2 regions of the Paenibacillus naphthalenovorans genome follow, and region 1 is predicted to be linked to the other one. Evidence: riboswitches for the same ligand, from Rfam matches in the RefSeq annotation. Region 1 holds a riboswitch; the other holds the start of a gene.
What was found. Region 1 has a riboswitch for cyclic di-AMP ahead of IJ22_RS22025 (resuscitation-promoting factor). Riboswitches for the same ligand answer to the same signal wherever they lie in the genome.

Region 1 (15,301 bases):
GATACTTTCGGGATGAACTTGACACCCCCTGCCGCGCCTGCAAGCGTCTGCAGTTCCCCAAGACCTTCTTCTTCAAACACTTCCTTAATGATGGCCAAGTCTTCGCTAATAGAAGATTTGGCGGAGTTGTAGCGGTCAGCGAAAGTCGTCAAAGGAATCAACGTATGGGGGCGAATTAGCAAGTATTGGGTCATTTCCACCAATCTTGCGCTTCTTTTCATTTTTTTCACTGGTGCACCCCCTAATTTACGACGCATGTTATAATAAAATCCGAATAATATAATGAAAATATAACATTTTTATACGTATTTATACAAGCACATCGCGAAAAATATAATGACACCAAAGTGACATTATCATCTTGTTCAAGTCAGCAGTCTTACAGCATAAACATCTTTGCAAAAGCCTCTTAGCCCGTTATAAATGCGAGGAACCTTGGCTTCTTTCGAAACCAGTCCAAAAACGGTAGGACCGCTCCCCGACATCAATACGCCGTCAGCCCCCAGTTTAGCCATTACTTCTTTCAGCTGCCGCACCTCCGGGTAAAGCTCCAGCGTAATTTCCTCCAGCACATTGCCGAGCTCCCCGCACAGCTGTTCGAACCGCTTCTCCCGGATCGCCTCAAGCACTCCCGCAGTGGAAGGATGCTTCCGGATGGCGCCGACCTGCAGCTTGCCGTATATTTCCGATGTAGACACGTTGATCGGGGGCTTAGCCAGAATAACCCAACACTGCGGGGGTGATTCGATCGGCTCCAGCTTTTCGCCGCGTCCCCGTGCAATCGCTGTTCCTCCGGTTACACAGAATGGCACATCCGAACCGAGCTCTTCCCCGAGCTTCTGCAGTTCTTTCATCCCTATGCCAAGCCTCCACAACCGATTCAGCCCACGCAAGGTAGCCGCGGCATCGCTGCTCCCGCCGGCAAGTCCCGCAGCTACCGGGATTTTCTTATCCAAATGAATATATACTCCTTGCTTAACGTCATATCGCTCTTTGATCAGACGAGCGGCTTGAAAAGCGAGATTTTTTTCATCCAGCGGTATGTACCCGGCTTGACTCGATATGATGATCGTGTCGCGCGGCAGCTCCTGCATTTCGATCCGGTCCGCCAGATCGACCATGGTCATAACCATCTCCACTTCATGATAGCCATCTTCACGCTTATATAATACATCCAGGGACAAATTGATTTTTGCCGGGGCTTTCTCGAATACCTTCATAGGACACCTTCTTTACAACTGTCTGTCTATACGGGCTTACCGTTCTTCTCCTAATACTATACCAAAAACGGCACAAAAAAAAGCTAAAGCGGCCTCTTGGCTGCTCTAGCTTTCTTTAATGGTGCAATTACGGCCTGGAGTACGGGGAATACACCGGCGTCTGTACAGTTGGCTGCACGCCGCCGTACCTTGGCGCTAGGGATTCCTGAAACGGCGACGCTATCGCCCCCTGCGCGGGAATCGTACCTTGTCCGGGAGCCATCCCTACGTTTCCAACCGGGATCGGGTTCTGCTTTTGCAACGTTCCCTCCGCAATTTGGATTGCCCGCTTTACCATATTGCCCGCATCCTTCGTTCTTATGCCGCCCCAGCCTTCTCGCTGTACGGTTTCGTAGAAGCCGAGATCTTTGGCAAGTTCATATTTGAAAGCATCGGACATAACCCCTCTGCGATTTCTGCGCCCCATAACCTTACCTCCTTCGCTGTTGATTTGAAGTTAGTAAAAGCTAGTATGCGCCGATTCCAGGAAATCATGCAACTTTATCGACGGCAGCACCGTCTTATGAAGTACACAAGCAAAAACGGCTGACCGCTCGAGCAAGCCAACCGTTTATGTATTATTGTTGTATTGTAATCCGCACTTCTCCGTCATCGCCTTGCACTGTCACTTCAACCGATTCCGTCAAAATGTCTGCGTAGCTGTAAGAAACGCGCTTGAAGGTCTGGTGTTCCTGATCCAGCTTCACAATAAATACGGAAGGATAGGTTTCCTCCAATACACCGGATCTTTCGATGGTCTTGCGGCGACCGCCATTTGCTTTTAACATGATCTTTTGTCCGACATGAGGTTCCAAACTGCGTTTGATATCCAACAGCGTATTTTTAGCCATTGATCACTACCACCTCTTTCCTATTTAATTATAACGCAACAAAGGTAGTATGTCAATTTAAGCTGAATATTATATCAGCCATACAAACGTGTTGTCAATGACTTTTTTTCCTTGGTTTCTGCAGAAAAACATAAATCACCTTTACTTTCATTCACAGAATTGTCAAAAATTATTCTGGATGGATTGGAGAATTGAAAAAGAAAAAAAGCACCTTTCGGCGCTTAAGTCTGATTTGCGTGTTGAATTTTGGGCACGCCCCGGCGATAGCTGCCTCGTGATTCTATGCCGCCGAGCCCCTCCAAACCACTGTGTGTGAGCCCAATGACATCTACGATATTCACCGTATCGCGAATGGGCGTAAAAGCCACTTTAGCCGCGATGCACAACGGGTCAAGAGCATGAATCAGCACACGGGCGGGGGAACTGGCATAATTGGCTCCGGCTTGCAGCAGCGCTTCAAAATGGGATTGGCACGCACCGGCGATAATCGTCAATGCGTCACGGTTTTTTTCATATTGCCTTGCTGCGTGCACCGCATTCACGAAATTATGCGAATTTTTGTAACTGCTAAGCGAGGTAATGTCCCCTCTACTCCGGTGCTTCAGAAGGCCGTCATGTCCGGTCACCACTACAATATCGGGCTGGATTTGGGGCAGCAGGCGGTAGAGCGCATCAGCCATATGGGCTTCCGTCACATAGAATCCTTCGGCCGGTACCCGGAGCTCTCCGTATAAGACCATGCATTTGCGCAGATAAACTGGATCGCCATCCAGATGCAGCACTTTACCCGGCACGTCAAAATAAGTCGGACGTGACTTGGGCGCCGCACCCGGAGCTGTGCTGCTATCCCCCGCGTTCGGGCTTGCTTGAGATTGCGATGCATTCGTGCGCCTCATGGCATCCAACCATTTCGGACGGATCAAACCCAAATATTGAAAAGGATCGAGCTGAGGCATGGGTTCCAAATCCGGAAGCGGAGCATCGGCCAAAAGCCGCAGCTCTACTCCGCGGAGCACCGCCTGCTGCTGCCTGATTTCTTGGATTTTGAAAACTATGTCACCGCCATACGACTTACGAGTGACGAGGTCTCCCTGTTTCATGGCTGCATCGCCTCCTCGTCTATCGTATGGCGAATATAGGCAAATGGTGCAGGTGAATTGCCTATAACCCCTATGGAGGAGTTAACGGGAACTTAACGCTCTGGCAAGATTCCGGCTCAGTACGGCATATTCTTCCATAGACAATGTTTCCCCGCGGCGGGAGGGATCGATGCCTGATTGTTGCAGGATGACTTCCAGCTCGCTTTTCGTTTCTTTGGTGAAATATTTCGCCGCTAGATTGTTATATATCGTTTTGCGCCGCTGCACGAAGCTGGCTTGGACCACGTCAAAGAAAAAGGCCTCGTCTTCCACATCCACAGGAGGCGTCTGTCTTACTTTCAACCGAATGACCGCCGAATCCACATTCGGCTGAGGGATAAACACGGTGCGCGGGACGATCGTTACGACTTCGGGGATACAATAATACTGTACCGCAATACTGAGACTGCCGTAATCTTTACCTCCCGGCTTCGCAGCCATCCGGTCGGCCACTTCCTTCTGAATCATGACGACGATATTCTCCAGAGGCAGCTTTTCTTCGAGCAGCTTCATAATAATGGGAGTGGTCACATAGTAAGGGAGGTTGGCGACAACGCTAACTTGCGAGACGCCCTGAAAATGCTGCTCGAACAGCTCCTTCAGATCAACCTTCAGCACATCGCCGTGGACAACGGTCGTATGAGGATAAGGGGATAATGTCTCCTCAAGCATCGGCAGTAGTCTTTGGTCGATCTCAATGGCCACGACCCGTCCTGCCGCCTTGCCCAGCTGCTGCGTTAGGGCTCCGATCCCGGGACCGATTTCCAGCGCCCCTTTTTGAGGGGTCAAGTCCGCTGCAGAAACGATTTTATGCAAAATATTGTAATCAATAAGAAAGTTTTGACCTAAGCTTTTCTTCAAGGTAAAGCCGAACTTCTGCATCAGCTCTTTGGTTTTTTTCGGCGAGGCGATGTCCTCCACAGACGCTTGTCCCGCATCCGCCGTATCTGTAAAGCGATTGGTACTCATAACGCTGCACCCTCTTCTTCATCCAAATGCCGCCGCGCCGCCTCGAATTCTTCTTTTGTAATTTGAAACATGCGGCAGCGATGATAAAACTGTTTTCCGTTACAATAACCGATACCAAGCCGCTTGCCCATCTCAAGCCTTCTGGCGGCAGCCGCCGGGTGAACGATCAGACCGGCCTCCAGCAGATCGTTCCAGCCGATTTCCGTACCTTGGGCCATATAATCCGTGCGTACATTCACAAGCGCGGAACGAATCGCTTCCACCGATGCGTTCTCCACCCCAATGTCGCCGCGGCTGGTGGCCGCCTCCTGCGTCAGGAACGCATGCTTGCAGCCGGGGACTTCCCTGGCGATGATTTTACGTATCCTCTCCCCTGCATGATCAGGGTCCGTGAAAATGATTACGCCTCTGCGTTCCTGCGCCAACCGGATACGCTCCAGCACCTCTTTATTGATTGCGGAACCGCCGGTTTCGATCGTTTCCGCTTCGACGGCCCGTTTAATCGCAACCGTATCGTCTTTGCCTTCAACAACAATAATCTCTTTGATCATGGAATTCGTCCGTACCTACTTTCGCAGCAAGAGAAAAGAAGAGGGACGTTAGCCGTACCTCTTCTTCATCTGTTCTATATATGATGAGTCTGCCCTAATTGCCCATCCTTAATCAGCCGACGGCTTCTTTGGACCGATGACATATACGGTTGCGCCATGTTTTGTTCCGAAGCGCAAAGCATAATCATGGCTGTCGAAATAAACGTCGATTTTATTTCCTTTGACTGCGCTGCCGGTGTCTTCCGCTCTGCGGAAGCCCAGACCTTCAATATAAACCCACCAGCCTATCGGAATGACCTTTGGATCGACTGCAATCGTGCGACCTTCCGTTACTCTCGTACCTGATGCCGTGATTCCATACTGCGGATGATCCGGATCCTTGCCTGTCGAGGCCGGTCCCGCGCTATACGCAGTGAGCTTCACGTTATTGATGACCTGTTTAACGTCGAACTTCACGCCGTTTCTGGTCACCTGTTCCAAGGTTGGCGAAGACGAAGAGAGTGTTACTACGGGATTCTTCGTTCCCACCGCAATAATTTTTTGCACACTTTGGGTTTGAATCTTTTCGTCAACGATTTGTTCGGATACGAGCACACCGTCTTCATAGACTTTTTCTTTCTTCTTGAGCAGAACGCCCTCTTGTCCTTCTTGAATAACCTGTTCTTTGCCTCTGATCAGCTTCGGCTCCGTCTTTTTTACCGTTTCGAAAGCGATCGGTTCTTTGATTTCCTCAACATTTTTCTTGACACGGACGATCTTGACTTCACTATTTTCGTTTATTGCCGCATTCAAAGCGGGAGTCACTTTATCAAGTTCACTGAGCTTGATCTTCTGATCGTCAAATAGCTGTTTGACCGTCTTTCCTGTCGTATATACGGTCTTGGTTTGCCCACCGTCTGTCAATTGTACCGGCTTGGCTTTCTCGATAATAATTCGATCTCCCGATTCCACCGAATCATCCAGAGAATGCGACACACGGTCGTGTTCACCGACAGAGATGCCTTGCTCATCCAGTATATGCTGCAGAACTGATTCTCTAGTTTGGAAAGTTTGCTCTTTTCCGTCTACAACAACCGATACGCTTTTGATTGACGTACCGTAATACATGATTAAAAACATGAAAGTCATAGCGAATAATATGAGTGCAATGATCGATATCATACGCAAGTTTTCATGCTTCCATCGCAATGCGAAGGACAAGCTGGATGATCGTCTTTCATGGGTTTGTTCAGGTGTCACAACGCCCACTTGTTCGGTCCTCCTTAAAGCCCCGCCATCCGAGTGTTATGCATGATTAGATCTGACGCGACTATGGTAAAGTATATTCTTCTCCAATTACCAACGTTTGCTTCAACGGCTATCAGAACCGTACTTGCCTAAGGCCACCTCCTGGAATCTTATTTTTTATGAACCGGCTTGGATCGTTATCCCAATGACGGGGGAATACAAAAAAAAGTCAGCGGAGAAGAGGAACCTTCCCGTGACTTTTCTCATTTTCCTCAAAATGAAAAGTTAAGCCGACGACAATCGTTACCTCTCTCTTAACGCTTACGAGGTTAGCTGACGGATTCGGACTTGAGAGTCGCCCTACTCGGAAGCAGCTGCCTGCCCCAAGATTCACCCCTATAAACACCACGTTCATCAACAGCGTAGCGCTGTGACATCCGCGATGCGGTTCCCCCGTTCCCTTACGGAACTCAGCGATGTTGGAATTTTGGCAATCGTATGAAGTTAATATTGAGTGTACGATGTGAAGGCTGGAATTGTAAAGTATACAAACTTTGAAAAAAATCTCGGATTTTACTCAATTATCATTGTTTTTTATTAATTTTTAAACCAAAACCATCTTTTTCTCCATTGGTCACAGTTTTTTGTTTTGTTTTCTTCGATTATCTTGTTTTGTATAAAAAAAGACATGTGTCCTTTTGTGTAAAAATTCACTTTATACCGAAAATGGATATGGCATTCCTCGAGGTAATCCCGGCCAATTCTTCCAGTGAAATGCCCTTGATTTGGGCCGCCGTCTCAGCTACAAGACGAACGTAAGACGATTCATTCCGCTTGCCCCGATACGGATGAGGAGCAAGGTAAGGCGCGTCCGTTTCAATAAGCAGCCGATCGAGCGGAACTTTTTCCAGCACCTCCTTGGGCTGTTTTGCATTCTTAAACGTGACCGGTCCTCCAAACGAGATATAGAAATTCATGTCAAGGCACATTTTGGCTGTTTCCCAGCTCCCGGAGTAACAATGCATCACACCGCCAACCTCCGCCGCCTTTTCTTCGCGCAAAATTTGCACAACATCGTGATGCGCATCCCGGTTATGGATGACAATCGGCATGCCGAGCTTACGTGCGAGCCGGATTTGCTCACGAAACACACGGGCTTGTACATCCTTTGGAGACGTATCCCAATAGTAATCCAGCCCGATTTCTCCTATGGCTACCACCTTCTCATGGCGGCAAAGCGATTCGATCCATTCCAAATCGTCCGGGGTCATATCCTTTGCGTCTGTCGGATGCCAACCCACGGTCGAATAGATAAAGTCATACTGTTCTGCCAAAGCGATGGAGCTGGGAATGGTTTCCCTGTTAAATCCGACATTGATCATGTGACTAATTCCGTTCTCTCTTGCTCTTTGAATCACTTCGTGTCGATCTTCATCGAATGCCTGTACGTTTAGATGCACATGCGTGTCGATCAGCATATGAACATACCCCTTTCTTCGCCATTGCGACAATGTTCAGGACAGACCTAACAGGATGCGAACATCAGCGTCCAGTTCCTGCAGATGGTTCAACAGCAGCTCATGAGGGTAATACAAATGGTATTTCCCCATATGAATACCGCTGATCGAGCGGACAATCTCCGATTTGCAGGAGATCTCCGATAATGTGTTTTTGGAATCCAGCAGCAAGATAGGCAGCTTCTCATCCTGCTCTCCGGGACGGTACACATCATACGACAGATCCGACGGGAAATCAATTTTCAGGTAATAATCCGGATCGATTCCAAAGCTTTGCAGCAAGCTTCCCAGGCGTTCCATCAGTTGAGTGTCGATACGCTCGAGCGTTATATATTTGAACAAACGCCGCTGCAAAAACCGGGAGCACAGATCGGAGAGAATCGGGTCTTTCTCCAGGGACCACTGCATCAAGACGGTTTGCATGAACGCTTCGTCCAAGAAGTAATATTCGTCTACCGTCAACTGCTGCTGAAACAGCTTATGCAGCGGAGCAATCATAAACTGGAACCGGTATCCCTCCTCATAAAGCTTTTTGGCTCTTTGGAAAATACTGTGGAGCACCACTTCCGCGCTGCGGGTTACCGGATGAAAATAAACCTGCCAATACATTTGATATCGTGACATCAAATAATCTTCCACAGCATGCATGCCGCTCTCTTTGACTACAATATGTCCCTGGTACGGGCGCATGACCCGAAGAATCCGATCTAAATCAAAGGTACCGTAATTCACCCCGGTAAAATAAGCGTCCCGAATCAAATAATCCATCCGGTCGGCGTCCAGCTGGCTGGATACAAGACTGACGACGATTTCTCTGTGATACGTTTTGGAGATGACGTCAGCCACTTGCCGAGGGAATGCCGGAGATACGCGCCGCAGCACTTGATTGACTTCCGTATCCCCCAGAACAATGCGGCACGACCATTCTTCATGGTGGCTCCCGAACGTCTTTTCAATGGAATGGGAGAACGGACCGTGTCCAACATCATGCAGCAAAGCAGCGCACAGGCACAGCAGTCGTTCCTCTTTGGGCCAATCCTCATACTGATTCCGTTCAAACTGGGATATAATCCTGCGTGTGACTTCATAAACACCAAGCGAATGAGAAAACCGGCTGTGTTCTGCACCGTGAAAGGTCAAAAAGCATGTGCCAAGCTGACGGATACGGCGCAGCCTTTGAAATTCTTTTGTATTGATCAGATCCCAAATCGTTTGGTCTTGCACATAAATATACTTATGTACCGGATCCTTGAACACCTTTTCTTCTTTCATCGGCGTGCTCATAGCTTTCCTCCTTGATCAATGAACTATTATTCGACAAACAAATCAGTATATTTGATAATTTTGTCGAATTATGTCGATTTTATTTTCCAATCCTTACTTTTTTTTCTATGTAAACGGTGAAATAAAATAATGAAAAATCGTATTTTTTGTGACAATACACTTTGCAAAAATGTGTGATATCTCACATTTTACTCGATTTTTTCTTTAAGATATAACAAATACAGAGTCATATTCCATAAAATAACATGAAATTGACTCAATTTTTAGTTGACTATTTTTGGAATGGTTGGTATCATATTCGTAAAGAATTATGTCGAATCATGACGATTAATTTTCTTCCAAAATGCTTCTTACTTATACTTCTTGGAGAGGGGAATTTTTATTATGATGAAATCTACAGGTATCGTAAGAAAAGTTGATGAGCTGGGTCGTGTCGTTATTCCTATCGAACTTCGCAGAACGTTAGGCATTGGCGAAAAAGATGCTCTTGAAATTTACGTAGACGGAGAGCGCATTATGTTGAAGAAATATGAGCCGGCCTGTATCTTCTGCGGCAATGCTGAGAACGTCTCTTATTTCAAAGGGAAAATTGTCTGTCATGAATGTTTATCTGAAATGCCAATACCTGTGACAAAATAAAAAAAATAAGGTATAATGAAGATAGCAATTTTATCTAAGGTAATTCTAACCTTTTTCATATCTCCTCTATAACCCCGATTCGTGGTTTCCTCGAATTAGGGTTCTTTTTTTAATCAACCCCCTAAATCCTCCTTCCAAGGGGGACCCATGGGCGGCTGCCCCTGGACCTCGCTCGGCGCCTTGATGGACGTTTGGGCGGGAGGAGCGCTAACGTTCGGAATCACCTCTTGGATGAGGTGATCGGGCACACGCTTGATTGCGGCGTTCTTCCGTTGGAGTGCATGTGCGGACTTTGGGTGTTTTTTGGAGCGACTGACCGCCGTGGGGACGCACCCGGGGCAAGCCTCAACAGCTCTTGTTCGGGCAAAGTGAGCTCGCTGCCAAGGCAGCATCGCAAGATCAAAGGCAAGGTCAACCACAACAACAAAACCCACAAACCAAAAAGCAAAACCAAAAATCAGTTGCCCTGGTGAAGCAGATTGTATAGCTCGCGCTTGGGGACGCCGCGGTCTTGGGCGGCGCGTCTCAGCGCTTCCTTATGGGCGAAGCCCTCAGCCTCGTACCGCGCTACATGCTCCTGCGGCGTCAAGCCAGTCCACCATGCGGCATCATCATCCGACTCAGCAGAGCTTTCGCCGTTGCTGCCGCGAATAACAAGGCAATACTCGCCTTGGGGCGGGTGCTCGTCCAAATGAGCCAAGCATTCCCGGATCGTACCGCGGACGGCTTCCTCATACTTTTTGGTTAGTTCCCGGATAAGACAAATTTCATGGTCCTCGCCAAGGATTTCCGACATGGCGGTTAACGTTTTTACCAGCCGATGAGGCGATTCATAGCAGAGTACCGTGCCCGGCTCACGCTTTAGCGCTTTAAGCTCCTTTTCCAGCGGCTTCTTGTCTCGCGGCAGAAAACCGACAAAGGTAAAGCGCTCAGTCGGTAACCCGGACATGATGAGCGCGGAGAGAGCCGCATTAGCACCGGGAACCGGGATAACGTCGATTTCAGCGTCAATCGCAAGCCTTACCAAATCTGCCCCGGGATCGCAAATGGCCGGAAGCCCTGCATCACTGACCAGCGCGATGGAATCGCCCGCCTGCATTAGCCGCACCAGCTCCGGTCCGCTCGCATGCTTATTGTGTTCGTGGTAGCTGACCATCCGCGTAGCAATGTCGAAATGCGTAAGCAGCTTACGGGTTTGCCGGGTATCTTCAGCGGCAATCCATTGAACTTCCCGCAGTACGCGAACCGCCCGGTACGTCATATCCTCCAGATTTCCGATCGGCGTCCCAACCAAATACAGTTTTCCGCGCTGCTCTCCAGCATCATGGTAACTCTTTTGAATGTTCAAGTTGATCTATTCCTTCTATTATATATGTTCTCTGTATAAGCAAGTTTATCTCGACGGCCATAGTACACTTCGAACAGTTCGTCGGTGTATTCCTTTTCGTTCTTGTACACAATCAGCGGCGGAAGCATGCGCACTTCCGGCTTGCCATCACGCAGCGCTTCGATCAGCACCATGTTGGCCTCCGCGTTTGCCCGCGGATGAACAAAACGTATGCGTTTGGGTTCCAACCGGTATTTTCGCATAGTGCAGCAAATATCAACCAACCGGCTTGGCCTATGCACCATCGCTACCCGACCGCCGCTGCGAACGAGCCGGCTGCTTACCCGCACGACATCATCCAGTGTGCAGTACACCTCGTGCCGGGCTGCGGCGACATGAGCATTCACATTCTGTTCCCCATTGGGAACGGGCAGATAAGGCGGATTCACGGTCACCAGATCAAATTGCCCATGGCCAAGCTGATCAGGGGCATCACGCAAATCACCATGGATCATCGTAATTTGTTTTTCCAATCCGTTGAGCAGCACATTCCGTTTCCCCATATCGGCCAGACGCTCTTGAATCTCCACCCCGATAATCGATCCACGGGTTCGCGTCGTCAGCAGCAGCGGTATAACCCCATTGCCTGAACACAGATCGACAATGCTGCCCGTATGCGGAACAGAACAAAACCTCGCCAACAGAACTGCATCCATGGAGAAGCTGAATACTTCATCGCTTTGAATGATTTTCAGTTGTTGGGTTAATAAATCGTCGACCCTTTCATATTCATATACCGGTACTTGTTCCAACACAAAATTCCTCTTTCCTTCAAAAAAACCGTAGAGAAGTCCATCCTCCCTACGGTTCGCTTTTATTTATTCAAAAATGACATGCAAAACAGACAATCGCCTTCCGTTCGCAAATGCCCGTAATTCACGTTACAAATGTGGAATCCTTCATGATAGATGCGGGCCAGATTGTCATAGCCTTCACCGGTAGGCTCCTTGACTAAAACGGAGGCGGCCGCAGGATCCGTACTTGCGTCAGCGACTTTACCTACCGCCAGAAGAGCAGGAGTGATCGGCTCCGTCTCTTTCTTTAACAGCTTGCGCAGCTGCTGATTCTCAATGCTCAGCCGCTTGTTTTCCTCAAGCAGCTCAATAATTTGCCGCTTCAAAGATCCGAGCTCGGAATGCACAACACCCGTTTGCTCTTCCAACTGTTCGATTTGTACGAATATATCCCTTTTATTCACTCTTTCTTCACCTCAAGCCGCGGAAGCAGCGAATAGCTTAGAGCTGCTCCACCACATCATCCAAAGGAAGATCCATCACTTTTTTGAGTTCAAAAATCTGTACTTTAGCCATACGTTCGGATACATTTAAGGAGATCAGCCTTCCGTTTCCGAACGATGTAATCACTTCACTGCCGACACGGGGCAGGTCGTCCTTGGCACTTTCATAATTATCATGCTCATATTTCAAGCAGCACATTAATCGTCCGCAAAGACCGGATATTTTCGTCGGGTTGAGCGATAAGTTTTGATCTTTAGCCATTTTGATCGATACCGGCTCAAAATCCCCCAAGAAAGAAGAGCAGCACAGGATGCGTCCGCATGGTCCGATGCCGCCCAGCATTTTGGCTTCGTCCCTGACACCGATCTGGCGAAGCTCGATGCGTGTCCGGAAAATCCCGGCCAAATCCTTCACCAGCTCTCGGAAATCAACTCGTCCTTCCGCCGTAAAATAAAAAATTATTTTGTTTCGGTCAAATGTATATTCAACATCCACCAGTTTCATACGAAGCTGATGATCCTTAATCTTTTCCTGGCAAATAGTAAATGCATTATTGGCCGCCTGCTTGTTATCCTCTACCAGCTTGGCATCCTGATGGTCAGCGATGCGGATAACCTTCTTCAGCGGAAGAACCACATCGGACTCTCCAACCGTCCTGCGACCGATCACAACCTTACCGTATTCAACACCGCGAGCCGTTTCTACGATCACGGCGCTATCTTGGTCGACCGGAAGATCACTTGGGTCAAAGTAATAAATTTTACCCGCTTTTTTGAAGCGAACACCTACTACGGAGAACAATCCTACACCCCCTTAAGCTTCATAAATATATTTTCCAGCGCCAGCTGGGGATTGGCATGAAACCGCAATCGTTTCTGCGTCTCTACCGCCTGCTCGAGACAGTAGATCCAATGCTCGATCGGGTAAGACAAAGCTTGCTTCGACATCCAATCGGCCTGATCGGAATAAATCAGTCCGTCCTTATTGCCCAAGCTAAGCTGTACCATATCCTTGAGCCACAAAATAAGCATATCCATAAATTTTGGCAGTTGTTCGGAAAATTCGCCCCTCGTCAGCTTCTGCTGTGCGGTCAGCAGAGCGGCGGGCAGCCGGGTCAAACTTTCCCTTACTAATTGTATCACTAGATTTCGAAGTTCTGCAAACCCATTTCCTTGAATCAACCCGCGAGCCGCTTCCGTTCCCGCCGCCATATGCACAGCGGCTTGCACCAGGACAGCCGGGTGCCCTTCTTGAAGCAGCGCCTTTTGCATTTCACTCCGGCCGATTGGCACAAAGGGAATCCATTGTGATCTGGAGCGGATTGTCGGAAGCAGGGCTTGTCCGTTATCCGTGATCAGAATGGCCACAACCTGGGATGCGGGTTCTTCCAAAAATTTAAGCAAGCTGTTCGCAGCCTGAACCGTCATTTTTTCGGCTTCCTCAATAATATACATCTTGATTCCGGAAGCCGAGGCACGGTAAGCGAATTGCTTTTGAAGCTCCCGGATTTGCTCAATCTTAATTGAGGCCCCCTCCGGCTTCACCTCGTGCAAATCAGGATGATTTCCATGCAGTACCTTGCGGCAGTCCAAGCATTCACCGCAGGCATCATCGGGCAGCACCTTACAATAAATTGCTTGCGCAAAAGCTTTGGCCATCGCCCTTCGTCCCGTTCCGGACGGCCCCGTGAAAATATAGGCATGCGATATTTTATCCGTTCGAAGACTGTTTTGTAAAATACGTTTTACACGTTCCTGTCCTGCTATGGATTGAAAAGACATGACTGTCTCTATTCCTTTCCGTTATAAGAAAACCTCTATCAAGGCCATTATGATGAGCAGCCCCGATCTAAAAAGACAAATTGATCAGGATGCCGCGAATTTCACCGACTTTGCGGAGCAACTCAATACGTCCTTGCTCACTATCCAGCATCTCCTCGGCCAATCCAAGCAGTTCCCGATCAATTTCCTCCAGAAGCTTATACCGTTTACCTCTGCCTCGCCGATCCCACCCTCGCGTCTCACGGAGCTGTACGCCGCGGCGCGCGGTTTCCTCAAGAAACTGCTTGACCAGCAGCTTATACTGCCGCAGCTCGCGGACGGTCATCGATTTGGCAAGCCGCTGCCCCTGGTGTTCAATTTGCTGCAAAATACGTTGAAGCTGCTCCCGGGTAGCTCTTTGGTCCTGCTGCTGCATCATATCGCTAAACGACTTTTGCTGAAGCTGCTGAGACGAATTGTTCTCGCTTCGTATAATTTCTTTACCGAAAGGCCGCCAGCCCGGGTTAATTTTCACATCGTCCGCATCCTTTTTCCTTAAAAATGCTCAAATTGTTCGACCGGAAGCACGAATACCGCGGCTCCGCCCACCTGAACTTCGACCGGGAAAGGAATGTATGAATCCGTTGTTCCTCCCATCGGAGATACCGGGGTGACCACCTGTTCCCTGATCTTGCAGTTCTCTTTAATGATCTGCAGCGCTTCATTCACCCGTTCGTCTTCCGTACCGATGATGAACGTCGTGTTTCCCGCACGTAAGAATCCGCCTGTACTTGCCAATTTCGTAGCGCGAAAGCCTTCTTTAATCAATGCGTTGGACAAGCGATTGCTGTCTTTGTCCTGCACAACGGCTATAACCAATTTCATACATCCAGCCTCCTTTGCCAAATGAATGATCCGCGTCCCTACATTTATAATTAGACAAGAGGTTGAACAATTCCTTCTATTATATAATATAGGCTCGATTTTATATTATTTCAGTTTTATTATACTCTTCTGGGGAGATATTGGTTCACGATTTGTTTCAGCTCGCGGTGTACGGCATCCAGCTCTTGCTCTGCATCCAATCTTATCATCCGATCCGGAAATCGCTCCAGCAGTTGCAGATAACCTTCCCTGACCTTATGGTGAAAAGACATGGATTCCAAATCAAGCCGGTTGATCTCCCGCCCTTGATCTGCATGAATCCGGGCAAGCCCCGTTTCCGGACTCACATCCATGAATAAAGTAAGGTCCGGCATCCACTCTCCGATCGCGAATCGATTAATCGCCAGCACATCATCTATTCCGAGCCCCCGGGCATACCCTTGGTAAGCCAAACTGCTGTCGATAAACCGGTCGCATATGACCACCTTACCTGCTTGGAGAGCCGGAATGACCTTTTCTGTCAAATGCTGACGTCGTGCCGCCGCATAAAGCAGCGCCTCGGTACGGGCATCCATAGCCGTGTGGCTTTTGTCCA
Region 2 (15,301 bases), 550 kb from region 1:
TGTGCCGGGCGTGTGGAGGAAATGGTTCACGGCGTGAGGGCCCGCCATGTCGCAGAGCTCGGCCGTATTCGATGGAAGCGGGGGGAAACCGAGGATGTTCACGGGTTGGTTCCGAATTATACGCAGCTGGCGGAGGCCGAAGCCAAGCTTCTCGCTCAACGATCATAGAGGAGGACGGTCCGCTATGGAACGTAAACAGGAAACGGAAGCGATTCCTGACAGTGATGTGCAATTCAGAGCGATGCGACGAGAGGACATACCTGTCATCTGTGAGATCGAGCGGGAGTCGTTTACTACGCCCTGGACCGCCGGGGCTTTTGAGAATGAGCTGTCAAACAATCAGTTCGCCCAATATATTGTGATTGAGCATGACGGCGAGATCGCCGGTTACGGCGGAATGTGGCTTATTTTGGAAGAAGCGCATGTCACCAATATAGCGATCCGGGCAAAATACCGGGGTCGCAAGCTGGGAGAACGATTGCTGACGGAAATGCAGCGCACCGCCAGCTTTTATGGGGCGGTACGGATGACGCTTGAGGTGCGCCCATCCAACAAGATTGCCCAGCGGCTGTACGAGAAAAAGGGATTTCGGTCTGTAGGCGTTCGCCGGGGATATTATACGGATAATAAAGAAGATGCCATCATCATGTGGGCAGATCTTCCAAAACGAACCGTATAAGCAAATAACGGCAGAGCAATTTCGCTTCTGCGAAGCCAATGAAGTAAAGAAGTATGAGAATTGCGATCCTGAGATTTTAACATTCAGGAACACTGAGCAATTTCTTTTCTGCAAAACCAATGAAGTTAAGGAAGTATGAGAATTGCGATCCTGAGATTTTAACATTCAGGAACAGGAAGCAGGTTTGCATATATGAATAGAGATCATATGAAAAGCCATGGGAATGAAGGCGATTCGGCGCCCGTTTATATTCTTGCGGTGGAGACGAGCTGCGACGAAACGTCTGCAGCGGTAGTCCGTGACGGACGGGAAATTCTTTCTAACGTGGTTTCAAGTCAGGTGGAGACTCATAAAAGATTCGGCGGTGTTGTTCCGGAGGTAGCTTCACGGAAGCATGTGGAATCGATCACGTGGATTCTGGAAGAGGCGCTGACGCAGGCCGGGGTGCAGCCGCAGCAGTTGGCGGCCGTTGCCGTTACCCAGGGCCCGGGCTTGGTCGGTTCGCTGCTGGTTGGCGTGGTGGCCGCAAAAGCATTCGCTTGTGCCCTCGACCTGCCTCTTATTGGCGTACACCACATTGCCGGCCATATTTATGCCAACGAGCTGGTGCACAAGTTGGAATATCCTTTTATGGCTCTTGTGGTGTCGGGAGGACATACGGAGCTGGTGCATGTGGAATCCGAGGGGAGCTTCCGCATCATCGGTCAAACCAGAGACGATGCCGTTGGTGAAGCCTATGACAAAGTCGGACGGGCACTCAAGCTGCCGTATCCCGGCGGTCCTCATATTGATCGTCTGGCGCATGAGGCGACGGAAGCGGTGACGCTTCCCCGCGCATGGCTTGAGCCGGATTCTTACGACTTCAGCTTCAGCGGGCTGAAGTCGGCTGTGTTGGCTGTGTTGAATCAGGCCAACATGAAAGGGCAGCCTTTGGCCCCGGAGGCCGTGGCGCGAGGATTCCAGGACTCAGTCATCGACGTCCTGGTGGAAAAGGCCATTCGCGCCGTAAGGAAGTTTGGCGCAAAGCAGCTGCTGCTTGCGGGCGGGGTAGCCGCCAACAAGGGTCTGAGAACGGCGCTCGAAACGCGCTGTAGGCATGAAGGCGTACCTTTGCTCGCGCCGCCGCTTAGCTTGTGCACCGACAATGCGGCGATGATCGGCGCCGCCGCGTTCTTGAAATACCGCCGCGGCCAGTTTGCGGCGCTTGATATGAAAGCTGAACCGCAGTTAAAACTCGAGGGATGGTCGGTATAGACTGGAATAATCATGGAGCAGGTTGAATCGGACTGCTCCATGGAAAATTTTCAACAAATAAAACAGTTGCTTTCTATTTTCATTTTTGATATATTACTCTTTGTCGCTTCTGAGGCAGGCATTGAAACAGATTCAACTTGAAACTTGAATATGAAGGTTGGAAAAAATGCTTGCATGCTGAGGAGAAATGTGATAATATATAAGAGTTGTTTCCGGAGGTCAATTGAGATTGATCGGCTTTATCGGAAACTTTTAAGAGAATGAAATTGCCCTTTGAAAACTGAACAACGAGTGAGTGTAAAGATAGAGAATCGAAAGATTCTCGCCAGTAGTAGATGATGAGCTAATCAGCTTTTCTTTATTGGAGAGTTTGATCCTGGCTCAGGACGAACGCTGGCGGCGTGCCTAATACATGCAAGTCGAGCGCTAGGGGTGCTCCCTTAGGGGAGCCCCCTGGAGCGGCGGACGGGTGAGTAACACGTAGGCAACCTGCCTGTAAGACCGGGATAACTACCGGAAACGGTAGCTAAGACCGGATAGGTGGTTTCTCCGCATGGAGGGATCAAGAAACACGGTGCAAGCTGTGGCTTACAGATGGGCCTGCGGCGCATTAGCTAGTTGGTGGGGTAACGGCTCACCAAGGCGACGATGCGTAGCCGACCTGAGAGGGTGATCGGCCACACTGGGACTGAGACACGGCCCAGACTCCTACGGGAGGCAGCAGTAGGGAATCTTCCGCAATGGACGCAAGTCTGACGGAGCAACGCCGCGTGAGTGAAGAAGGTTTTCGGATCGTAAAGCTCTGTTGCCAAGGAAGAACGCCTTGGGGAGTCACTGCCCTGAGGGTGACGGTACTTGAGAAGAAAGCCCCGGCTAACTACGTGCCAGCAGCCGCGGTAATACGTAGGGGGCAAGCGTTGTCCGGAATTATTGGGCGTAAAGCGCGCGCAGGCGGCCGCTTAAGTTTGGTGTATAAGCCCGGGGCTCAACCCCGGATCGCACCGAAAACTGGGTGGCTTGAGTGCAGGAGAGGAAAGCGGAATTCCACGTGTAGCGGTGAAATGCGTAGAGATGTGGAGGAACACCAGTGGCGAAGGCGGCTTTCTGGACTGTAACTGACGCTGAGGCGCGAAAGCGTGGGGAGCAAACAGGATTAGATACCCTGGTAGTCCACGCCGTAAACGATGAGTGCTAGGTGTTAGGGGTTTCGATACCCTTGGTGCCGAAGTCAACACAATAAGCACTCCGCCTGGGGAGTACGCTCGCAAGAGTGAAACTCAAAGGAATTGACGGGGACCCGCACAAGCAGTGGAGTATGTGGTTTAATTCGAAGCAACGCGAAGAACCTTACCAGGTCTTGACATCCCTCTGACCGGTACAGAGATGTACCTTTCCTTCGGGACAGAGGAGACAGGTGGTGCATGGTTGTCGTCAGCTCGTGTCGTGAGATGTTGGGTTAAGTCCCGCAACGAGCGCAACCCTTGAGCTTAGTTGCCAGCATTAAGTTGGGCACTCTAAGTTGACTGCCGGTGACAAACCGGAGGAAGGTGGGGATGACGTCAAATCATCATGCCCCTTATGACCTGGGCTACACACGTACTACAATGGCCGGTACAACGGGAAGCGAAGGAGCGATCCGGAGCAAATCCTTATAAGCCGGTCTCAGTTCGGATTGCAGGCTGCAACTCGCCTGCATGAAGTCGGAATTGCTAGTAATCGCGGATCAGCATGCCGCGGTGAATACGTTCCCGGGTCTTGTACACACCGCCCGTCACACCACGAGAGTTTACAACACCCGAAGTCGGTGGGGTAACCGCAAGGAGCCAGCCGCCGAAGGTGGGGTAGATGATTGGGGTGAAGTCGTAACAAGGTAGCCGTATCGGAAGGTGCGGCTGGATCACCTCCTTTCTATGGAGTCCATGTTACCTGCGGGGTAACGGACAATAAGCAAGAAGCACTCACTCGTGTTCAGTTTTGAAAGGTGCAATGCCTTTCGAAGCTTAGCGTGTTCTTGGCAAAAGTTGATGGTTGCATCGGCAAGCCGGAGCATGGTAAGATACCTTTCCTGCCGGTAAAACGGCAGCGGAAATACGTTTGTTCCTTGAAAACTGGATATCGAAACGAAGCAAAATGCTGAATCATCCCGCTGCGATTTTTGTAAGAAAATCGTCAGCAGCCGATACGTAAGTGTCGGTACCGAATAACCAAATTGGTTAAGCTAATAAGAGCACACGGAGGATGCCTAGGCGCCAGGAGCCGATGAAGGACGTAGCGAACGACGAAATGCCTCGGGGAGCCGTAAGCAGGCTTTGATCCGGGGATGTCCGAATGGGGAAACCTGCGTATCGTAATAGATACGTACCATGCAGTGAATACATAGCTGCATTGGAGGCAGACGAGGGGAACTGAAACATCTAAGTACCCTCAGGAAAAGAAAACAAAAGTGATTCCGTCAGTAGCGGCGAGCGAAAGCGGATTAGCCCAAACCAGGGGGCTTGCCCCCTGGGGTTGTGGGACGTCAACGTGGGTTGAGCAGAGTAGGTGAAGCGGTCTGGAAAGGCCGGCCGGAGAAGGTAACAGCCCTGTAGCCGAAATTCTGCGAAAGCCCTAGACGGATCCCGAGTACCGCGAGACACGTGAAACCTCGTGGGAATCCGGCAGGACCATCTGCCAAGGCTAAATACTCCCTGGCGACCGATAGTGAAGCAGTACCGTGAGGGAAAGGTGAAAAGAACCGCGGGAGCGGAGTGAAAGAGAACCTGAAACCGTGTGCTTACAAGAAGTCAGAGCCCGTTAAAGGGTGATGGCGTGCCTTTTGTAGAATGAACCGGCGAGTTACGTTTGCAAGCAAGGTTAAGGTGAGAAGCCGAAGCCGCAGCGAAAGCGAGTCTGAATAGGGCGAATGAGTTTGCAGGCGTAGACCCGAAACCGTGTGATCTACCCCTGTCCAGGGTGAAGGTGCGGTAACACGCACTGGAGGCCCGAACCCACGAATGTTGAAAAATTCGGGGATGAGGTGGGGGTAGCGGAGAAATTCCAATCGAACTCGGAGATAGCTGGTTCTCCCCGAAATAGCTTTAGGGCTAGCCTCGGGAGATGCGTCGTGGAGGTAAAGCACTGATTGGGTGCGGGGCCCGCCAAGGGTTACCAAGTCCAGTCAAACTCTGAATGCCACAGACGTTAACCCGGGAGTCAGACAGTGAGTGCTAAGATCCATTGTCAAGAGGGAAACAGCCCAGATCATCAGCTAAGGTCCCCAAGTGTGTGTTAAGTGGGAAAGGATGTGGAGTTGCGCAGACAACCAGGATGTTGGCTTAGAAGCAGCCACCATTCAAAGAGTGCGTAATAGCTCACTGGTCGAGTGACTCTGCGCCGAAAATGTAACGGGGCTAAACACACCACCGAAGCTATGGCTAGATATGAAAATATCTGGGGTAGGGGAGCGTTGTAACAGCGTTGAAGGTTGATCGTGAGGACAGCTGGAGCGGTTACAAGTGAGAATGCCGGTATGAGTAACGAAAAGATCAGTGAGAATCTGATCCGCCGAAAGCCTAAGGGTTCCTGAGGAAGGTTCGTCCGCTCAGGGTAAGTCGGGACCTAAGGCGAGGCCGAAAGGCGTAGTCGAAGGACAACAGGTTGAAATTCCTGTACCACCGTGAACCGTTATGAGCGATGGGGTGACGCAGAAGGATAGTGACGCGAGCTGATGGATGCTCGTCCAAGCAGTGAGGCTGGTGTGCAGGCAAATCCGCACATCGAAAGGCTGGGCTGTGATGGGGAGGGAAAATTGGAGTACCGAAGGTCATGAGTTCAGGCTGCCAAGAAAAGCCTCTAGCCAGGGAGAAGGTGCCCGTACCGCAAACCGACACAGGTAGGCGAGCAGAGGATGCTAAGGCGCGCGGAAGAACTCTCGTTAAGGAACTCGGCAAAATGACCCCGTAACTTCGGGAGAAGGGGTGCCCCGGTAGGGTGAATAGCCCGAGGGGGCCGCAGTGAAAAGGCCCAAGCGACTGTTTAGCAAAAACACAGGTCTGTGCGAAGCCGCAAGGCGAAGTATACGGGCTGACGCCTGCCCGGTGCTGGAAGGTTAAGGGGAGCGGTTAGGGTAAGACCGAAGCTGTGAACCGAAGCCCCAGTAAACGGCGGCCGTAACTATAACGGTCCTAAGGTAGCGAAATTCCTTGTCAGGTAAATTCTGACCCGCACGAATGGCGTAACGACTTGGGCGCTGTCTCGACGAGAGATCCGGTAAAATTTTAATACCTGTGAAGATGCAGGTTACCCGCGACAAGACGGAAAGACCCCATGGAGCTTTACTGCAGCTTGATATTGGACTTTGGTACGATCTGTACAGGATAGGTGGGAGCCAGGGAAGCATGAGCGCCAGCTTGTGTGGAGGCGACGTTGGGATACCACCCTGATCGTATCGGAGTTCTAACCTGGTGCCCTAAGCGGGTATGGGGACAGTGTCAGGTGGGCAGTTTGACTGGGGCGGTCGCCTCCTAAAGCGTAACGGAGGCGCCCCAAGGTTCCCTCAGAATGGTTGGAAATCATTCGCAGAGTGCAAAGGCAAAAGGGAGCTTGACTGCGAGACAAACAGGTCGAGCAGGGACGAAAGTCGGGCTTAGTGATCCGGTGGTACCGAATGGAAGGGCCATCGCTCAACGGATAAAAGCTACCCTGGGGATAACAGGCTTATCTCCCCCAAGAGTCCACATCGACGGGGAGGTTTGGCACCTCGATGTCGGCTCATCGCATCCTGGGGCTGAAGTAGGTCCCAAGGGTTGGGCTGTTCGCCCATTAAAGCGGTACGCGAGCTGGGTTCAGAACGTCGTGAGACAGTTCGGTCCCTATCTGTCGCGGGCGCAGGAAATTTGAGAGGAGCTGTCCTTAGTACGAGAGGACCGGGATGGACGTACCGCTGGTGTACCAGTTGTCTCGCCAGAGGCACGGCTGGATAGCCAAGTACGGAAGGGATAAGCGCTGAAAGCATCTAAGCGTGAAGCCCCCCTCAAGATGAGATTTCCCAGTAAGTAAGACCCCTTGTAGACGACGAGGTAGATAGGTTCGGGGTGGAAGCACGGCAACGTGTGGAGCTGACGAATACTAATCGGTCGAGGGCTTATCCAAAAAGCACATGAAGATGATCAGCAGCTTGGTTTCGATCCAGTTTTCAGGGCGCAAGCCTTGAGAAATGAATACGTTTGGTGATGATGGCGGAAGGGAACCACGCGTACCCATACCGAACACGACCGTTAAGCCTTCCAGCGTCGATGGTACTTGGACCGCAGGGTCCTGGGAGAGTAGAACGTCGCCAAGCAAATGTATTCAAAAAGCCTGCAAGTCATTTAATATGACTTGCAGGCTTTTTGTACTTCAGGATAATATTACGCTTATACATGGAAGCCTCCCTCGATGTAAATTGGATTTTAACATACATAACATTCCGATATTCCCTTTATTGGTAAAGAGCGGTTGAATGAATCAGGGCAAACAGACTGCATACTAACTGAAGATTTGCAACTTTAGAGCTGTAATGATATCCAGCAAGAAAGCTGATATATGGAGATGACGGATCTAGATTCGAATACTCCAAAAAGCTCGGAAGCTACGTCGAAGGAAAGCGTAAATTCACAAACCACACCTCAAGGAGGAATGAGTTCATGAGCAAAGTGCAAAATAACAACGAAAATGAAGAACTGGCCGAATTAGGAACCCATGCCGCGGGAGCAACCGACCTGCATCATACGCGGACAACGAATGAGGCCGTACAAATCGATCCTCCTGTAGGTAATCAGCCGGGAGCCGTTGATAACCGAAGCGGGAAGTTTGATGTGAAGAAGAACGGAAAGCCAATCTGACCTCATGGATCGGTCACAGGCATTAGAGAAAGAGCAGGGATCCGGCGGAAGCACAAGGATGCCTGCTCTTGCTATTGGTCTTTTATGATTATTCCACATCTGCGAACAATTCCTTCAGCATCCGTTCCCGGTTTAGCAGGAACTGTTTCATAATGATATAATGATCGGTTTCTTCCAGAGTTATCTGTTCAATGCCCTTGTCCGTAAGATTGTACATCAGAGCGTCGGGATATCCCATTAAAATGGGAGAATGAGTAGAAATAATAAACTGGGAGTTTCGATTCACTAAAGCGTGAATACGGGCCAGCATGGACAGCTGCTTAAAAGGAGACAAGGCCGCCTCGGGCTCATCCAAAATGTAAAGGCCATTCCCTCCGAAACGGTGAAGGAAAGCCGCGAAGAACGATTCTCCATGGGATTGCTCGTGCAGTGATTTGTCGCCATATGACCGTATGATAGGGGGGGCCGAGGACTGCTCACGATCCATTTCATCAATGTTCGTTGCCAGGTTGTAATAGGTTTCGGCGCGGAAAAAGAAGCCGTCTTTCGGTTTACGGACTCCGCGTACCAAACGGATATAGCGGTGCAGCTCGGAATGCGATGAACGGGTAGAAAATGTAAAATGGAGACTGCCGCCCTCCGGATTAAATCCCCATGCGATAGCCGCCGCTTCAAGCAGTGTGGATTTTCCCATTCCGTTCTCGCCTATAATATAGGTTACTTTGGGGTGCAAAGGCAAAGAGGTGAGTTCGCGCAAGGAAGGAAGATTAAACGGGTATGCTGTAAATGAGGGAATCCGGTCCCTTAACAGCTCGATACTCCTCAAGTAAGCGTGTTGCTCTCTGAAAACCATACGGCGCCGCTCCTTTCCCATGATCCTGAACAAGTTTATGATACAAAAAAACAAAGGCAAAGGCACCCCATCCCAACCAAGAGTGAGGTGCCTTCATTTAAACACCAAGCGTGGTCCTGAAACTAAGCGATAAAGCTACATACGTGAAAATCCTTCATCGTGCAGATATTCGATCGCCTCAGCATAGGTGTCAAAAGCGGACTCCAGATGAAGTCCCGAGTACACATACCACATTTCGTCTTCTTCCAGCAGCACAAGCGTATGGTTATCCGGACCGATCCATCTTTCTTCTTTTGCATCTCCAATAATGGCCTGTTCCTCTGTTGTTCTCGGGGAGAGAGAGCGGATGGAGGCCTCTATGATCGCATGAAGCTGTTCCTTGGAGAAATCACGAATATTGACCAAGCCTTTGTCATCCTGATCGTAACCATACAGAAGACCGGCATAAACAAAACCGTTACCGTTCGGATGCAGATGATAAACCACAATCTTTTTGTCATGGGCGCTTTTTTCATAATGATAATTGATCCGGCCCAAGGATACATTTTTACGTTCCAACTCCGGGAACGATTCCACAACGGCACGTTTTTCTTCAAAAGAAAGCATGATATCCCTCATAACATAGCTTATTGAATTCCAATTGATTATATCATAGGACATCCCGACCGCACCATGATCACATCTTTTGAAGATAAACGGTTTATTTGCGTGTTTTGGCAATCAAATCTGATACGGTGACGAACTGATAACCCCGCCGCGTCAGCTCGGGTAAAATTTGTTTAAGAGCCTCTACGGTCTGGGTGCAGTCCCCTTGAAGATCGTGGAACAGCACAATATCGCCGTTGTGGGCATTGTCCAGAACCTGGCGGACAATTTTGTCTACGCCCGGCTTTTTCCAATCCTGCGTATCCTGATACCAAGACCACATCACGACCGTAAGTTGATCCTTTTTGACAGATTGAAGCAAGGCATCATTGTAAAAACCTCCAGGGGGACGGAAAACGTGCGGCATTTGTTCTGTGATATCGAATATAACCTCCTGGGTTTGGCGGATTTCTTCTACGAGACGTTCGGGGGGAAAGTTTTTCAAGTAATGATGATCGAACGTATGATTGGCGATTTCATGTCCCTCGTTTACCTCGCGGATGGCAATGGCAGGGTACATCTGCACGCGTTTGCCAATAACGAAAAAAGTGCCTTTAGCCCCGTATTGATTCAGCAAATCCAAAATCTGCGGCGTATACACCGGATTCGGCCCATCATCAAACGTAAGTGCGATCAGCTTCTGATCCGTCTCGACGTTCCATACGACCTCGCTGTTTGAGGGTGCGGCGCCGGTAAGAAACAGGACCACCAAAGCAATCATGAACCTACACATACGGCGATGCATAACGAATCGACCTCCGTTCTGACATGACCATCTTAGGTTTTGGACGTCAGAACAAAAGTATGCGGCAAGTCCGGCAGCCAAAAAAAAGCAGCCGCCTCGATGGAGAGACGGCCGCTTCGTGCTATGGATGAGAATCAAATAAGATCATGAACCGAGAATATATACTTTTACTTGTTGAATTCCGAACATTCTTGCTTTATTTTTGCTCTCAGGCAGGAAAATGTCTATGCGGTTGCCTTTCACCGCACCTCCTGTATCGGTTGCCGTGGCGTACATTCCGCCGGCAGGAAGACCATCATACGTATAACCCTCGACATACACTTTAGAGCCGAGCGGGATCACGGACGGATCTACGGCAATGGTGCCCAGACGCAGCGGGTTGCCCATATAGTCGAGTCCCGCATAACCGCCGTTCTCATCGGCAGAAGCAGTATAGGCCGTAGCCTTGGCTACGATCACTTTGGAATAATTCGGTACCTTGCTAACCTTGTTCACCGGGCGGTACCATGCGGGAGCATGATATTGGCCGTCCGTGCTGAGAATCGCGATCCGGTTGATCTTGTCCCATTGGGTTTTGATTCCGAAAGTATCGGAAATCAGCCGAAAAGGGACATACACGCGTCCGTCTACAAACTTGGCCGGGTCCGTAATTTGAGTCGGCTTTCCATTAACCGTCATGCTCCGGTCACCGGTCGACAGCGAAACGGTTTTGTCGCTGCTCTGTATTGTAATGGTGAATCGGGAACCGTCTTGTTCCCACTGAAGCTTGTACCCGAGCTTGTCCGTAACCGCTCTCGCGGGGACCTGAAGTTTGTGATTCTCATCCACAAAAGGCTGTGCATCCGGAAATGCCACGAGCTTTTTGTTTACCTGTACCTTGACGTCATCAGCCAGGCGTACAGGTTCCTGCGCATGTGCGGGTATAGATGCCGTTAAAACTGAAGGCACGGCAAATACACATGCCAGGAGCATGTTTTTGAAACGAAAATTCATGATGCGTTCCCTCCTGTTTTTGCCTCCGAGGTTAGTTGTCGGGTTCGGGAAGAGGTTGTTCCCTAGCGCAGCCGTGCAGCCTGCAAGCATTCACCCCAAGTGCTTAGTCCCCCGTACGTACACATAATTAAGCTGTACGATTCGGCTTTTAAAAGCCTAACATAGGATAATGTTCCGGTTCAATGCACAAAATCATCCAATCATTCCCTCATAATGGAATTGCTTCTAGCGCCGGTTTTCCTCATGCTGCATAATCCTGTACAATAAAAAGAACGACACGGCCAGAATTGAAGGGAAGAGATCATGTACAGACGCGATTATCTCATGCGGTTGATTGAGCAGACGACGGAAGTGCTGCATAAAGTAATGTTCGCAAGGAAAAATCAAAGTTTGCAGGAAGCCCTTGAACTGTTGAATCAGGCCATGCGTCAATTGTTAGGGCTGAATTCCAGGCTGATTCACGCTTTATCTACCAAGGATTTGCTCGCACTGCTTTCCAAGGACGGACATGTCGATCAAGGAAAAGTGCTGGCTTTAGGAGATATGCTGAACGCGCGGGGCGCTGCACAGAAAGAGAGCGGTCACGCGGCTGCTGCAATTAAGGACGGCTTAAAGGCGCTGGACTTGCTGCTCACCGCCAGGGAGATGGATCCCCGGGATGAATTGGGCGGGATGTTCAAAGAGCGGATCGATGCGGCGCTGGCTCTCGCGAACCGTGCGTCTATGCCGACGGATACCATGCATAAGCTTGTTTTTTATTATGAGGATTGCGGACAATATGCCAAAAGCGAGGATGTTTTATTTCATTTATTGGACGAGCTAAACGAGGATGAACATCTCCGTGAGGAGTGGATAACGGTGCTGGATGAAGGGATACGCATGTACGAACGCTGGCGTTCTGTCGAAGAAGAGCGGCTGGCTGCAGGCAATTTATCCAAGACAGAAGTCGAAGACGGCCTCGAGGAACTGAAGAATATAAAAATAAAACATGCCACTATCAGGAAAAATCTGAATGAATAGGGTACGAAATGCGAACTATTATTTATGTCTTTTTAGTTAATGTTCGTCTTTTGTAGTTGACATCCAGTGTTAAAGCCTGTTAAACTGAAAACGTATCAGCGAATGGATAATCATTCGGAAAAAGTCGAATAATCTCTCGTATATCATCGGGAATAAGGCCCGAAAGTTTCTACCCGAAAACCTTAAATTTTTGGACTACGAGTGAGCGATAGTATAGAAGGTCTGCACTGCGGTGCAATGGCCTTAGCTTTCGCTTGTGGATATTTCTTGTCGTCCTGCCGATAGACTGTGCATTAGCGGTCCAGCGTCTATCAAAAGGACGTTTTTGTTTTTATATCAGCCAGATGATAAACGACATGGAGGTTTACGGATGTCAGTTCTTGTAGGAGTCATTATGGGCAGTCAATCGGACTGGGAGACGATGAAGCATGCATGCGGCGTGCTGGAGGAACTGGGTGTGCCCTATGAAAAAAAAGTCGTTTCAGCACACAGAACGCCTGACCTGATGTTCGAATATGCAGCGTCGGCACAAGAGCGGGGGCTGAAGGTGATTATTGCGGGCGCGGGCGGAGCCGCGCATCTGCCGGGTATGGTAGCCTCCAAGACAGTGCTGCCTGTGATCGGCGTTCCGGTCAAAACGTCCACGTTGAACGGTCTGGATTCTCTGCTGTCCATCGTACAGATGCCAGGCGGCGTTCCCGTCGCTACGGTGGCCATCGGACATGCCGGGGCGACGAATGCCGGTCTTCTCGCAGCGCAGATGCTTGGGGCATTCGATCCGGAGCTGCAGCGGAAAATAACGCAACGGCGCGAGCGCATCGCAAAGACGGTAGTGGAAAAGAGCGTGCTGGAATGACGCAAGAGAATATGGCAAGCAAGGCGTACAATCCTGATCGGGTGCATGCACCGGGGGCAACCATAGGCATCCTTGGAGGCGGGCAGCTTGGCCGGATGCTGGCTTTGGCCGGACGCGCGATGGGCTACCGCTTTGTTACGTTGGATCCGATGCCGGATGCGCCCTGCGGACAGGTGGCCGATCGCCAGATCGTTGCAGAATATTACGATGCGGCGGCGGCAAGGCAGTTAGCGGAACAGTCGGATGTCATTACGTATGAATTCGAGAACGTGGATGCGGGAGTGACTTCCCTGTTGATGGCCGAATCGTATGTGCCGCAGGGCAGCCGATTGCTTTACACCACGCAGCATCGGCTGCGCGAGAAACGGGCGATTGAAGCTGCCGGAGTCAAGGTAGCACCTTATGCGGAGATCAAAAATGAAGAGGAGCTGCGTGAAGCGGTACGGCGGTTTGGAACCCCCTGCGTGCTCAAAACGGCAACGGGCGGCTATGACGGCAAGGGCCAATGGATCATCCGTTCGCTGGAAGAAGTGCAGGAGGCTTATGACGCTTTGAGCAAGGCCAAAACGGAGCTGGTACTTGAGCAGTTTATCCGGTTTGAGAAAGAAATATCCGTGATTGCGGCCAGAAGCCCGCGGGGGGAAGTCAAGGTGTTTCCGCCGGCCGAGAACGTGCATGTGAACAATATTTTGCATCTGTCCATTGTTCCGGCTCGTGCGCCGGAAGCCGTGTTGAAGAAGGCGGAAGCGATGGCGCGGCAAATTGCCGAAGAGCTCGATGTGATCGGTCTGATTGCAGTAGAGATGTTTCTGACGGCCGATGGAGAGCTGTACGTCAACGAGCTTGCGCCGCGTCCGCATAACTCCGGTCATTATACGATGGAAGCGTGCCGGACATCGCAATTCGAGCAGCATATCCGGGCGATATGCAACCTTCCGCTGGGCGATACGGCGCTGCTCTCTTCTGTAGTGATGGTTAACGTATTGGGCGAGCACGTACAGCCGTTGCTGGATTGGATCGTGAATCCGGAATCGGAGCGGGTTGTGCCCGGCGTGACGGCGAAGCTCCACTTGTACGGCAAGCATGAAGCCAAAACAGGAAGGAAAATGGGACACGTCAATCTGCTGTCCGAAACGGTGGAAGCGGCATTTCATTGGATAGAGGCTTCACATATTTGGGAATCTATAGAAAAGAATTAAACGAAGGATGGGGAACCAATGATCAATCGCTATACAAGACCCGAAATGGGCGCTATTTGGACGGAAGAAAACAAATTCAAGGCTTGGCTGGAAGTGGAGCTGCTTTCTTGTGAAGCCTGGTCCGAGTTGGGCGTCATTCCGAAGGAAGATGTTGTCGAGCTGCGCAAAAAGGCAAGCTTTGATATTGAGCGCATCTACGAAATTGAACAGGAAACCCGCCACGACGTCATTGCGTTCACCCGTGCGGTATCCGAAACGTTGGGACCTGAACGCAAATGGGTGCATTACGGTCTGACCTCGACGGACGTGGTGGATACGGCTCTCGGTTATTTGCTCAAGCAAGCCAACGAAATTCTGGAACGGGACATCATAAACTTCATCGATATTGTTCGTGACAAAGCCATCGCTTATAAACATACGCCGATGATGGGACGGACGCATGGCGTACATGCCGAGCCTACGACCTTCGGCTTGAAAATGGCGCTCTGGTATGAGGAAATGAAACGCAATCTGGAGCGGTTCCGCTTTGCTGCCGACGGCGTACAGTACGGTAAAATCTCCGGCGCCGTAGGCACATACGCCAACATCGACCCGTTCGTAGAGGAATACGTCTGCGGCAAGCTCGGCACGAAGCCCGCGCTGATCTCGACGCAGACGCTGCAGCGCGACCGCCACGCGGAGTATATGGCTACGCTCGCTTTGATCGCGACTTCGCTGGACAAATTTGCGACGGAAATCCGCGCGCTGCAAAAGAGCGAGTTCCGCGAGGTGGAGGAGCCGTTCGCCAAGGGACAGAAGGGCTCGTCGGCTATGCCGCACAAACGCAATCCGATCGGCTGCGAAAGCATCTCCGGTTTGGCGCGTGTGATCCGCGGTCATATGGTGTCCGCATACGAGAACGTTACGCTGTGGCATGAGAGAGATATTTCCCATTCGTCCGTGGAACGTATTATTTTACCGGATGCGACGATTTTGCTTAACTATATGCTGAACCGTTTGGGCAGCATCGTGAAAAACTTGACGGTGTTCCCGGAAAATATGAAGCGCAACATGCAAAGCACATACGGCGTACCTTTCTCCGGTCGCGTAATGACAAAGCTGATCGACAAGGGCTTCAGCCGCGAGCAGGCATACGATACGGTTCAGCCGCGAGCGATGCAGGCGTGGGAAGAGCAGCGCTCGTTCCGCGAAATTAT

Region 2: it holds a riboswitch for cyclic di-AMP, as region 1 does, so the genes downstream of both, IJ22_RS24790 (stalk domain-containing protein) here and IJ22_RS22025 (resuscitation-promoting factor) in region 1, are expected to answer to the same signal.

Annotation. Positions count from the first base shown of each region.
Region 1 covers NZ_CP013652.1:4,480,491-4,495,791, reverse strand. Annotated here, with positions in the region: gene purR (pur operon repressor) at 1-230, opposite strand, end outside; gene ispE (4-(cytidine 5'-diphospho)-2-C-methyl-D-erythritol kinase) at 366-1,220, opposite strand; partial or broken gene IJ22_RS26850 (small, acid-soluble spore protein, alpha/beta type) at 1,507-1,686, opposite strand; gene veg (biofilm formation stimulator Veg) at 1,838-2,110, opposite strand; gene yabG (sporulation peptidase YabG) at 2,332-3,210, opposite strand; gene rsmA (16S rRNA (adenine(1518)-N(6)/adenine(1519)-N(6))-dimethyltransferase RsmA) at 3,292-4,218, opposite strand; gene rnmV (ribonuclease M5) at 4,215-4,769, opposite strand; gene IJ22_RS22025 (resuscitation-promoting factor) at 4,878-6,017, opposite strand; cyclic di-AMP (ydaO/yuaA leader) riboswitch at 6,299-6,482, opposite strand; gene IJ22_RS22020 (TatD family hydrolase) at 6,707-7,474, opposite strand; gene IJ22_RS22015 (HD domain-containing protein) at 7,511-8,797, opposite strand; gene IJ22_RS22010 (AbrB/MazE/SpoVT family DNA-binding domain-containing protein) at 9,182-9,436, shown strand; gene rsmI (16S rRNA (cytidine(1402)-2'-O)-methyltransferase) at 9,894-10,790, opposite strand; gene IJ22_RS21995 (tRNA1(Val) (adenine(37)-N6)-methyltransferase) at 10,781-11,575, opposite strand; gene IJ22_RS21990 (initiation-control protein YabA) at 11,638-12,021, opposite strand; gene IJ22_RS21985 (PSP1 domain-containing protein) at 12,059-12,862, opposite strand; gene holB (DNA polymerase III subunit delta') at 12,865-13,842, opposite strand; gene IJ22_RS21975 (YaaR family protein) at 13,910-14,356, opposite strand; gene IJ22_RS21970 (cyclic-di-AMP receptor) at 14,377-14,706, opposite strand; gene tmk (dTMP kinase) at 14,826-15,301, opposite strand, start outside.
Region 2 covers NZ_CP013652.1:5,033,950-5,049,250, forward strand. Annotated here, with positions in the region: gene tsaB (tRNA (adenosine(37)-N6)-threonylcarbamoyltransferase complex dimerization subunit type 1 TsaB) at 1-168, shown strand, start outside; gene rimI (ribosomal protein S18-alanine N-acetyltransferase) at 185-679, shown strand; gene tsaD (tRNA (adenosine(37)-N6)-threonylcarbamoyltransferase complex transferase subunit TsaD) at 872-1,933, shown strand; rRNA gene IJ22_RS24755 (16S ribosomal RNA) at 2,292-3,841, shown strand; rRNA gene IJ22_RS24760 (23S ribosomal RNA) at 4,145-7,063, shown strand; rRNA gene rrf (5S ribosomal RNA) at 7,137-7,253, shown strand; gene IJ22_RS24770 (hypothetical protein) at 7,597-7,794, shown strand; gene IJ22_RS24775 (AAA family ATPase) at 7,883-8,647, opposite strand; gene IJ22_RS24780 (hypothetical protein) at 8,783-9,253, opposite strand; gene IJ22_RS24785 (polysaccharide deacetylase family protein) at 9,348-10,037, opposite strand; gene IJ22_RS24790 (stalk domain-containing protein) at 10,182-11,030, opposite strand; cyclic di-AMP (ydaO/yuaA leader) riboswitch at 11,036-11,187, opposite strand; gene IJ22_RS24795 (DUF6483 family protein) at 11,334-12,050, shown strand; purine riboswitch at 12,167-12,268, shown strand; gene purE (5-(carboxyamino)imidazole ribonucleotide mutase) at 12,421-12,906, shown strand; gene purK (5-(carboxyamino)imidazole ribonucleotide synthase) at 12,903-14,105, shown strand; gene purB (adenylosuccinate lyase) at 14,124-15,301, shown strand, end outside.